Regions from separate parts of the Kocuria aegyptia genome, predicted to be linked through region 3. Evidence: riboswitches for the same ligand, from Rfam matches in the RefSeq annotation. Region 3 holds a riboswitch; each other region holds the start of a gene.
The links. A riboswitch is a leader RNA that binds a small molecule or an ion and turns the genes downstream of it on or off. The one in region 3 is predicted to bind S-adenosylmethionine.
Positions count from the first base shown of each region.

Region 1: linked by a shared signal. The riboswitch ahead of ABD220_RS01000 (bifunctional o-acetylhomoserine/o-acetylserine sulfhydrylase) and the one ahead of ABD220_RS15625 (ABC transporter ATP-binding protein) in region 3 are both predicted to bind S-adenosylmethionine.
Region 2: linked by a shared signal. The riboswitch ahead of ABD220_RS12500 (O-acetylhomoserine aminocarboxypropyltransferase/cysteine synthase family protein) and the one ahead of ABD220_RS15625 (ABC transporter ATP-binding protein) in region 3 are both predicted to bind S-adenosylmethionine.

Region 1 is NZ_BAAAOA010000005.1:74,330-77,591, reverse strand. It holds gene metX (homoserine O-acetyltransferase MetX) at 1-610, opposite strand, end outside; gene ABD220_RS01000 (bifunctional o-acetylhomoserine/o-acetylserine sulfhydrylase) at 607-2,019, opposite strand; SAM riboswitch class IV at 2,096-2,211, opposite strand; gene ABD220_RS00995 (VOC family protein) at 2,354-2,992, shown strand; gene ABD220_RS00990 (CPBP family intramembrane glutamic endopeptidase) at 3,041-3,262, opposite strand, start outside.
Region 2 is NZ_BAAAOA010000029.1:139,708-142,969, forward strand. It holds gene ABD220_RS12490 (thiamine pyrophosphate-dependent enzyme) at 1-620, opposite strand, end outside; gene ABD220_RS12495 (Lrp/AsnC family transcriptional regulator) at 860-1,312, shown strand; SAM riboswitch class IV at 1,431-1,552, shown strand; gene ABD220_RS12500 (O-acetylhomoserine aminocarboxypropyltransferase/cysteine synthase family protein) at 1,590-2,906, shown strand; gene ABD220_RS12505 (cystathionine gamma-synthase) at 2,915-3,262, shown strand, end outside.
Region 3 is NZ_BAAAOA010000046.1:283,097-286,358, reverse strand. It holds gene ABD220_RS15635 (CoA-binding protein) at 1-168, opposite strand, end outside; gene ABD220_RS15630 (maleylpyruvate isomerase N-terminal domain-containing protein) at 281-958, opposite strand; SAM riboswitch class I at 1,066-1,170, shown strand; gene ABD220_RS15625 (ABC transporter ATP-binding protein) at 1,176-2,009, shown strand; gene ABD220_RS15620 (aliphatic sulfonate ABC transporter substrate-binding protein) at 2,115-3,158, shown strand; gene ABD220_RS15615 (ABC transporter permease) at 3,155-3,262, shown strand, end outside.

The DNA.
Region 1 (3,262 bases), on a different contig from region 3:
ACTGGGCGCACGCGGCGACCACCGCGCACGCCCGGACGCGGTCCGGGTAGGTTACGGCCCACTCCAGGGCCCGGGCCCCGCCCATGGAGCCGCCGATGACCAGGCGCCAGGCGTCGATGCCTAGGGCGTCGGCCAGGGCCGCCTCGGCGTGCACGCAGTCCCGGACGGTGACGAGCGGGAAGCGGGAGCCCCAGGGGCGGCCCTGGGGGTCCACCTCCGGCGGCGCGGGGGTCGCCGGGCCCGTGGACCCGTAGCAGCCGCCCAGGATGTTGGTGCAGACCACGAACCAGCGGTCCGTGTCGATGGCGGCGCCGGGGCCGACGAGGCCCTCCCACCAGCCGCCGCTCTGCGCGGCGCGCCGCTCGGCCTCGGGGGCGCCGGGGCGGGCCCGGCCGGTCGCCACGTGGGTGTCCCCGGTGAGGGCGTGCTCCACCAGGACCGCGTTGGAGCCGTCCGGGGCGAGCGTCCCCCAGGTCTCGTAGGCGATCCGGACCCCGGGCAGCCGGAAACCCGACTCGAGCTCCAGCTCGCCGATCCCGGCCACCCGCGGCACGCCGTCCTCGCGCACGGTGGTCCCGGCGTCCGTGCCCCCCACGACCGTCACGGTCACTCCTGCCCTCCGTGCGCGGCCGCGGCCGCGGCGAAGCCCTGTTCCAGGTCCGCCAGGATGTCGTCGATGTTCTCCAGGCCCACGGACAGCCGCACGAAGCCGGGTTCCACGCCGGCGGCCAGCTGCTCCTCGGGCAGGAGCTGGCTGTGCGTGGTGGACGCCGGGTGGATCACGAGGGAGCGGACGTCGCCGATGTTCGCGACGTTCGAGTGCAGGGTCAGGGCGTCCACGAAGGCCGCTCCGGCCTCCCGGCCGCCGTCGAGGACGAAGCCCAGGATCGATCCGGCGCCCCGGGGCGCGTACTTCTGCGCCCGCTCGTGCCACGGGGAGGACTCCAGCCCGGCCCAGGACACCGCGCGCACGTCCTCGCGCGCCTCGAGCCAGCGGGCCACCCTCCCGGCGTTGGCCACGTGCCGCTCCATCCGCAGGGACAGCGTCTCGATGCCCTGTTCGATGAGGAACGCGTTGAACGGGGAGATCGCCGAGCCGAGGTCGCGCAGCAGCTGCACGCGGGCCTTGAGGATGTAGGACAGGTTGACGCCGAAGGGGCCCTCCGCGCCCAGGGCCTCGGCGTAGACGAGGCCGCCGTAGGACTCGTCCGGCTGGTTGAAGCCGGGGAAGCGCTCGGGGTAGCGGCCGAAGTCGAAGTTCCCGGAGTCCACGATCACGCCGCCGATGGCGGTGCCGTGCCCGCCCAGGAACTTGGTGGCCGAGTGCACCACGATGTCCGCGCCCCAGCGGAAGGGCTGGATGAGGTACGGGGTCGCGACGGTGTTGTCCACGATCAGCGGCACCTCGTGGTCGTGGGCGATCCCGGAGACCGTCTCGAGGTCGAGGACGTCGTTGCGCGGGTTCGGGATCGTCTCCGCGTAGAAGGCCTTCGTGTTCGGCCGGACCGCCCGGCGCCAGGCCTCGGGGTCGTCCGGGTCCGCCACGAAGGTGGTCTCGATGCCGAGCTTCGGCAGCGTGAACTTCAGGAGGTTGTAGGTCCCGCCGTACAGGCTGGGGCTGGCCACGACGTGGTCGCCCGCGCCGGCGACGTTGAGCACGGCGAAGGTCGTCGCCGACTGCCCCGCGCTGAGCATGAGGGCGCCCACGCCGCCCTCCAGGGCGGCGATCCGGTTCTCCACGACCTCCGTGGTCGGGTTGCCGATCCGCGTGTAGATCGGGCCGAGCTCGGCGAGCGCGAAGCGGTCGGCGGCGGCCTGGGCGTCGGGGAAGACGAAGGACGTGGTCTGGTGGATCGGCAGGGCGCGGGAGCCGGTGACCGGGTCGGGACTCTGTCCCGCATGGATCTGCCGGGTCTCGAAGGCCCAGCCCCCGGGGTTCGCCGGGGTGGGGCGTTCGGCCGGGGCCAGGTCGGTCGGGGCGGCGGAGACGCCGGTGCTGGAGGCGGGGAGGTCGGACATGCCGTGGGACTCCTTGCGGATCTCAGGGGTCCCGTCCCGGCCGAGGCGGTGCGGCCGGGAAGGGCCGGGCGCCGGGGACCCGCGCTTGCTCGCTCGCCGGTCGCGAGGAGCCTGGTCTTCACCCAGGGCACCCCACCGCGGTGGAGGGTTGCCGGCCAGCTAGCTGGGGCTTGGACGCTGGCGCTCATGACCTGGACAGCATTCTCCGGACCCGGGCGACACGGCGTCAAGCCGGGCCGCGTCGTGACGCCCGGCGCCGGGCCTCACCCGCACCGCGCCCGGCGCGTCGCGGGCCGATTTGGAGACGAAAGTCACACGGTGCCACGATGTGCCCATGAGAGTCGACCACGTGTCCTACGCCTGCCGCCCGGAGGGCCTGGCGGCCACCACCGAGCGCATCGCGAACCAGCTCGGGATCGAGCCGGTCAAGGGCGGGGTGCACCCCCGTTTCGGCACCCGCAACATGATCCTGCCGCTGACGAACCACCAGTACGTGGAGGTCGTCGAGGTCCTCCCGCACCCGGCTGCGGAGAAGGCTCCCTTCGGCCAGGCCGTGCGCGCCCGGTCCGAGGCCGGCGGCGGCTGGCTGGGCTGGGTCGTGGAGGTCGACGACCTCGCCCCCTTCGAGCAGCGCCTCGGGCGCCGGTCCGTGCCCGGTCAGCGGGTGTTCCCGGACGGCCGGTGCCTGGAGTGGCACCAGATCGGCGTCAAGGGCCTGATCGCCGACCCGCAGCTGCCGTTCATGGTCCGCTTCGACTCCGCCCCGGAGATGCACCCGTCCCAGGCGAGGCTCACGGACGTCGGGCTCGCGGGCATGTGCATCGCCGGGTCCCCGGAGCGGGTCGCGGAGTGGCTGGGCGCCCCCGTCGAGACCGCGCTCGAGGACCTCGAGGTCGACTGGCGCTATCCGGACGGCACCCCGGGAGTGCTCTCCGTCACCTTCAGCACCCCGGACGGGCCCGTCACCATCTGAGGCCCGGCCGCGGTCCGGGCGGCGGGCCGCAGCCGGGCGGGGCCGGGCTCAGCCCAGGAACCGGGCGGCGCCGAGGAAGCCCACGGCGTCCAGCAGGAAGTGCGCGACGACGAGGGGCATCACCCGCCCGGTGCGCCGGTAGAGCTCCGCGAAGACGAGGCCCATCACCACGTTGCCGAGGAAGGGCCCGATCCCCTGGTAGAGGTGGTAGCTGCCGCGGAACAGGGCGGTGACCACGAGCACCACGGGCCAGCTCCAGCCGATGCGGGT
Region 2 (3,262 bases), on a different contig from region 3:
GCGAAGTTCAGGGCCTCGTGGAAGTCGCCCTCGCTGGTGGCGCCGTCCCCGCACATGGCCAGGACCACGGTGTCCTCCCCGCGCAGCTTGGCGGCGTGGGCCACGCCCACGGCGTGCAGCAGCTGGGTGGTGAGCGGGGTGGACTGGATGCCCACGCGGTGCTCGTACGGGTCGTAGCCGCCGTGCCACTCGCCGCGGAAGATCGCCATGACCTGCAGGGGGTCCACACCCTTGGTCATGACCGCCACGGTGTCCCGGTAGGTGGGGAACAGCCAGTCGCCCTCCGCGAGGCACAGGGCGGCCGCCACCTGGCAGGCCTCCTGGCCGTGGCTGGACGGGTAGACGGCCATGCGGCCCTGGCGGACCAGGGCGGAGTTCTGGTCGTTGACCCGCCGCCCGACCACCAGCTTCTCGTAGGCCTCCAGCAGGACGTCCCGGGCCGGAAGCGGGTACTCGTGGCCGGGGCCGGTGCCCTGCTCCTCGGGAGCGAGCAGCCGCCCGCTCGGATCGACCATGCGGATCTCGCCGCGTGCCGGGAGCATGTACTGCTCCGGCGTGATGCCGAAGGTCTGGGAGGCCCGGAGGATGGGGTCCTCGGGGGTCTCGACGGTCTGGCTCATGATGTCCCCTCGGTCGGTCCCGGCCCGCTCGCAGGCCCGGGGAGGCAGGAAGGCTGGTGCAGCTCTGTCTTCCCAGTATGGGAACCGGGCATGCTTCGTATCCACAAAGCCGGAGAAGTGGAGAAGTCTGAGACAGACGGTGCACCGTGCGTGGACGAAATGTTCTAGTGTGGCGTGGAGCACACGCATTCGTCCGACCCGGTCCGGACGCTGCGCCGACCCACCCCGAGGAGCCCGCCGTGCCTTCCACCCCCGTGCCGCTGGACGAGACCGACCGGAAGATCCTCGAGGAGCTGTCCCGGGACGCGAGGCAGTCGGTGACCGCCATCGCCGCGGCCGTGCACGTCTCCCGCGCCCACGCCTACGCCCGGATCAACCGGCTCCGGGACGAGGGAGTGATCCTGCGCTTCAGCACCGTGATCGACCCGGTGCGGGCGGGCCTGCAGGCCTCGGCCTACGTGACGCTCAAGCTGCAGCAGAACACCTGGCGGGAGCTGTGCGCCCAGCTCCAGGCGATCCCCGCCGTGCACCACATCGCCCTGGTGGGCGGGAACTTCGACGTCATGCTCCTGGTGCGGGCCGTGGACACCGTGCACCTGCGGCAGGTGATCTTCGAGCACATCCAGCAACTGCCCGGCGTGGTGGACACCCAGACGTTCCTGATCTTCGAGGACATCGACACCCGGGCATGACACGCGGGCCTGACGCACGGACCGGACACCGGCGCACGTCCGGTGTCATGAACCGTCACGGTCGTCATCTTCCGTCGCGGAGGGACACCGACTACCTCTGCGCATAGTGTTGTTCCAGCTTCACGAGACGTGACCGCCAAGCTCCGACTGGGTCACGCACCAACCCCATGCTCATTGGGTGGTTCGGATGAGGAAGCGGCCTGCATCTTCCGCGGCGTGCCCACCCGGCGCACGCGGACGACCGGTGCGGGTAAGAGCAAGGCACAGGAGCAGCGCCATGTCCATCCCCGTGACCGACCACGACCTCGCGACCCGGCAGATCCACGCCGGCACCCACGACCAGGTCACCCAGCGCACCCTGACGGTGCCGATCTACCAGACCGCGGCGTTCGAGTTCCCGGACTACGAGGCGGCCCGGCAGATGTTCGCCCAGACCCGCGCGGGCTTCACCTACACGCGCACCGGCAACCCCACGGTGGCCGTGCTCGAGCAGCGGATCAGCGACCTCGAGGGCGGTGCGGGCGCCGTGGCGACCGGCTCCGGGCAGTCCGCCGTGGCCGTCGCGCTGCTGGCCCTCCTCGGCCAGGGCGCCGGCAAGCACCTCGTGGCCTCCGAGAAGCTCTACGGCGGGACGGTGGACCTGCTCACCGACTCCTTCGCGGACTACGGCATCGAGGTCTCCTTCGTGGACCCGACCGCCCCGGGGGCGTGGGCCGCGGCCGTGCGCCCCGACACCCGGGCGTTCCTGCTGGAGTCCATCGGCAACCCGCTGGCCACCCTGCCGGACCTGCCCGGCATCGCCGACGTCGCCCGGGCCTCCGGGGTCCCCGTCGTCGTCGACAACACCCTCGCGTCCCCGGCCCTGTACCGGCCGCTGGAGAAGGGCGCCGACATCGTGGTGCACTCGGCCACCAAGTTCCTGGGCGGGCACGGCAACGCGCTCGCCGGGGCGGTCGTGGACGGCGGGAGCTTCGACTGGTCCGCGCGGCCCGAGAAATGGCCGCAGTTCACCCAGGCCCGTGCCCGCTGGGGCGGGCTGAGCCTCGCCGAGAAGTGCGCCGGGGCCAGCCCCTACCTGCACCTGGTCCGGGCGAAGTACGTGCACGACCTCGGCACCACGCTGTCCCCGTTCAACGCCAGCCAGATCCTGCAGGGCACCGAGACCCTGGACCTGCGCGTGGCCCGCCACACGGCCTCCGCCCTCGAGGTGGCCGAGTTCCTGGCCGGCCACCCCACCGTTGCCCGCGTCCACCACCCCGGCGTGCCCGGGAACCCCGGCGCCGGGATCGCCGCCCGGGACTTCCCGCGCGGGATCGGCTCCGTGTTCTCCTTCGACCTCGCCGCCCCGGACGGCGCCGTGGGCCCGTTCATCGACTCGCTCCGGCTGTTCAAGCTGGTCGCCAACATCGGGGACACCCGCAGCCTCGTGGCCCACCCGGCGGCGATGACGCACTGCCGCCTGACTCCCGAGCAGCGCCGGGCCGGCGGGATCGCCGAGACCACGATCCGGCTGTCGATCGGTCTCGAGTCCCCCCAGGACCTCGTGGCCGACCTCGGCCAGGCCCTCGACACCGTCCAGACCTCCCGGAAGTGAGCCCCGCCATGACGTCCGCCACCGAGACCCGCACCCGCCACCGGGGCTTCACCACCACCGCCGTCCACGCCGGCCAGGAGCCCGACCCGCTGACGGGGGCGGTCATCCCGCCGATCTACCAGACCTCCACGTTCGCCCAGGACGGGATCAACGTGCTGCGCGCCGGCCACGAGTACAGCCGCGGCTCCAACCCCACCCGCAGCGGCTTCGAGGCGCAGCTCGCGGCCCTGGAGCGCGGCGAGCGCGGCTTCGCGTTCGCCTCGGGGATCGCCGCCGAGGACGCCCTGCTGCGCGCGGTGCTGCGCCCGGGCGACCACATCGTGCTCGGTGCCGACGGCTACGGCGGCACCAACCGG
Region 3 (3,262 bases):
CGGCTCGCCCTTCGGGTTCACCGGGACGATGGTCATGCCGAGGTCGTCCCGGATCCGCCGGGCGACCGAGTGCGCCGGGCGGGCGGTGTTGCCGGTCAGTCCCACCACGGCCCACCGGCCGGGCCGGGACATGAGACGGTCGAGGACGGCGGGGTCGTTGCGGGCCATGGCACCAGCCTGGCACGGAACTCCCCCCTCCGCGCGAGATTGCACGTGTCCGCCACCGGACGCGCTCAAGGTCGAGCGGTCGCCGACACGTGCCGGCTCGCGGGCGGGAATCTCAGGAGAACAGCGGCAGGAGGTCCGCGTGCGCGCCCAGCACCGCACGCTCCGGGGCGGTCAGCTCCGCCCGGCCGGTGCCCACGCGGGCGAAGTGCTCGTCGCTCCAGTGCTCGAGCGGCTCGCGCTCCCACAGGTCGGTGAGCACCCGGCGCACCTCGGCGAGCCCGTCCACGGCGGGACCCGGGGAGCCGTCCAGGTCCTGGATCAGGTCCAGGTGGTGCACCGTGGCCTCCACGGCGAGGGTGCTCAGCAGGTCCTCGACCCGCAGCACGTGCCCCTGGGTGCGGACCACTCCGCCGCCGCAGTGCTCCGCCGCGTGCACGAGCGCCCGGGCGGACTCGCGGTAGAGCTCGCGCACCGGGTCCCAGTCCCGGGCCATGGACGCGGCCACGCGGGTGCGGCGCCGGTCCTCGGCGGCCCCCGCGGGGTCGCCGCCCCGGCCGGTCCAGTAGGTCGCGGCGTCCCGGTCCGGGCGGGCGGTCGTGGGCGTGTGCAGGGCGACCAGCCCCCGCAGCGCGTCCATCGCGCAGTGGTGGGTGAGGTCCCGGACCGTCCACCCCGTGCATCCCGTGGCGGCCCAGGAGTCGTCGTCGCCGAGCCCGTCGAGGACCGCGCCGAACGCCGTGCAGGCGTCGCGCACCAGGTCCGCCCGGGCCGGGGCGTTGCGGCTCGTCATGGGTCCATGGTGGGGCACGGAGGGCTCCCGTGCCAGCGCTGCGCCGCAGCGACCCCGGATGCGGCGGATTTGCCAGGGAACACGCCGAGGCCGTTCAATGGATGGCGTAACCATCCGGAGCGGCTGAGAGACCTGGCTCGTCGACGTCGCAGCAACCGGCACGGATCCGTCTGATCCTCCGTGCGAGGTGCTAATGCCAGGACCGATGGAGTTGACCATGAGCACTTCTCTGCTGGGCTCTGCGCCGTCCGCCGCGCCGGGCACCCCGAAGCGCGCCTTCTCGGTGGCGTTCGAGCACGTCGGCAAGGCCTTCCCGGCCGACCACGAGACGCACCACGTCCTGCAGGACGTCGACGTCACGGCCCGGCCCGGCGAGGTCCTGGCGATCCTGGGGCCCTCGGGGTGCGGCAAGTCCACGCTCCTGCGGGCCGCCGCGGGCCTCGACACCGCCTCGACGGGCCGGGTGCTCATCGACGGCACCCCGGTGTCCGGGATCGACCCGCGCTGCGCGGTCGCCTTCCAGGAGCCGCGTCTGCTGCCGTGGCGCTCCGTGCGCGAGAACGTCCGTCTGGGCCTGCCCCGCGGGCTGCCCCGGGACGAGGGGGACGCCGTGATCGACGACCTGCTGCGCCTGGTCGGGCTCACCGCGCACGCCCGCCACCGCCCCCGCGCGATCTCCGGCGGCATGGCCCAGCGCGCGTCCCTGGCCCGCGCCCTGGCCCGCAACCCCGGGGTCCTGCTGCTCGACGAGCCCTTCGGCGCACTCGACGCCCTGACCCGGCTGCAGATGCAGGACCTCCTGCTCACGATCCACGCGGCCCAGCCCACCACCGTCCTGCTCGTCACCCACGACGTCGACGAGGCGCTGCAGCTCGCGGACCGGATCGTGGTCCTGGGCCGGACCGGGCCCACCGCTCCCGCCTCGATCAGCACGGTCCTCGCGGTGCCGGGGGAACGCCCCCGGGACCGGGCCTCCGACGTCCTGGCCGAGCTGCGCGTGCAGCTCCTCAGCCACCTCGGCGTCGACGCCCACCACCCAGCGACCCGCTGACGCGGACCCTCCCGCCCCGCTCGCCAGATCCGGTCGCGGCGCCAGTCCGCGCCGCCCGCACCGCTCGCACCGCCCGCACCGCCCGCACCTGCGAAAGGCTCCGCCATGCCCCTGTCCCAGCGTTCCGTCCGCACGATCCCCGCGCTCGCCGCCGTCCTGGCCCTCTCCCTGACCGGGTGCATGGCCGGTGAGGGCTCCGGCGAGGCGCCGGCGGAGGCCACCGGGGGCGGCACCGTCCGGGTGGACTGGGCCACCTACAACCCGCTCTCCGTGGTGATCAAGGAGAAGGGATGGCTCGAGACCGCCTTCGCCGAGGAGGGCATCGAGGTGGAGTGGGTGCAGTCCGCCGGGTCGAACAAGGCCAACGAGGCCCTGCGGGCGGAGGCGGTGGACATCGGCTCGACCGCGGGCTCCGCGGCGCTGCTGGCCCGCAGCAACGGCACCCCGATCCAGGTGATCGACCTCTACTCGCAGCCGGAGTGGTCCGCCCTGGTCACCACCGCCGGGAGCGGGGTCGAGGAGGTCGCGGACCTCGCGGGCCGGACCGTGGCCGCGACCAAGGGCACCGACCCGTACTTCTTCCTGCTCCAGGCCCTCGACGAGGCCGGGGTGGACGCCGGGGACGTGACGATCCAGAACCTGCAGCACGCCGACGGCCGCGCCGCCCTGGAGAACGGCCAGGTGGACGCCTGGTCCGGGCTCGACCCGATCATGGCCGCCGCGGAGGGGAACGGCGCGGAGCTGTTCTACCGCAACGTCGACTTCAACACCTACGGCTTCCTCAACGCCCACGAGAACTTCCTCGAGGAGCAGCCCGAGGCCGCTCAGACCGTGGTGGACGTCTACGCCTACGCCCGGGAGTGGGCGCAGGAGAACACCGAGGAGACCGCGCAGCTGCTGGCCGAGGCCGCCGGGATCGAGCTGTCCGTGGCCGAGAAGGTGCTCGAGCGCACCAACCTGGACATCGATCACGTGCCCGGCGACGAGCAGCTGGCGGTCCTCGAGAAGGTCGGCCCGATCTTCGTCGAGTCCGACGACGTGGCCGGCCAGGAGCAGATCGACGAGGCGCTCGGGAGCATCGTGGAGAGCTCCTACGCCGAGAACGCCGACGCCTCCCGCGCGGCCGAGCTGGTCGGGGGCCGGCAGTGACGCAGCCGCTTCCCCCCGCCGAGGAGGCGGAGCGCGTCGACGGCGCACCCGCCCCCGCCGCGGCGGCCCCCCGGCGGCGGCCGCTGCTGCGCACCGGGTTGGGC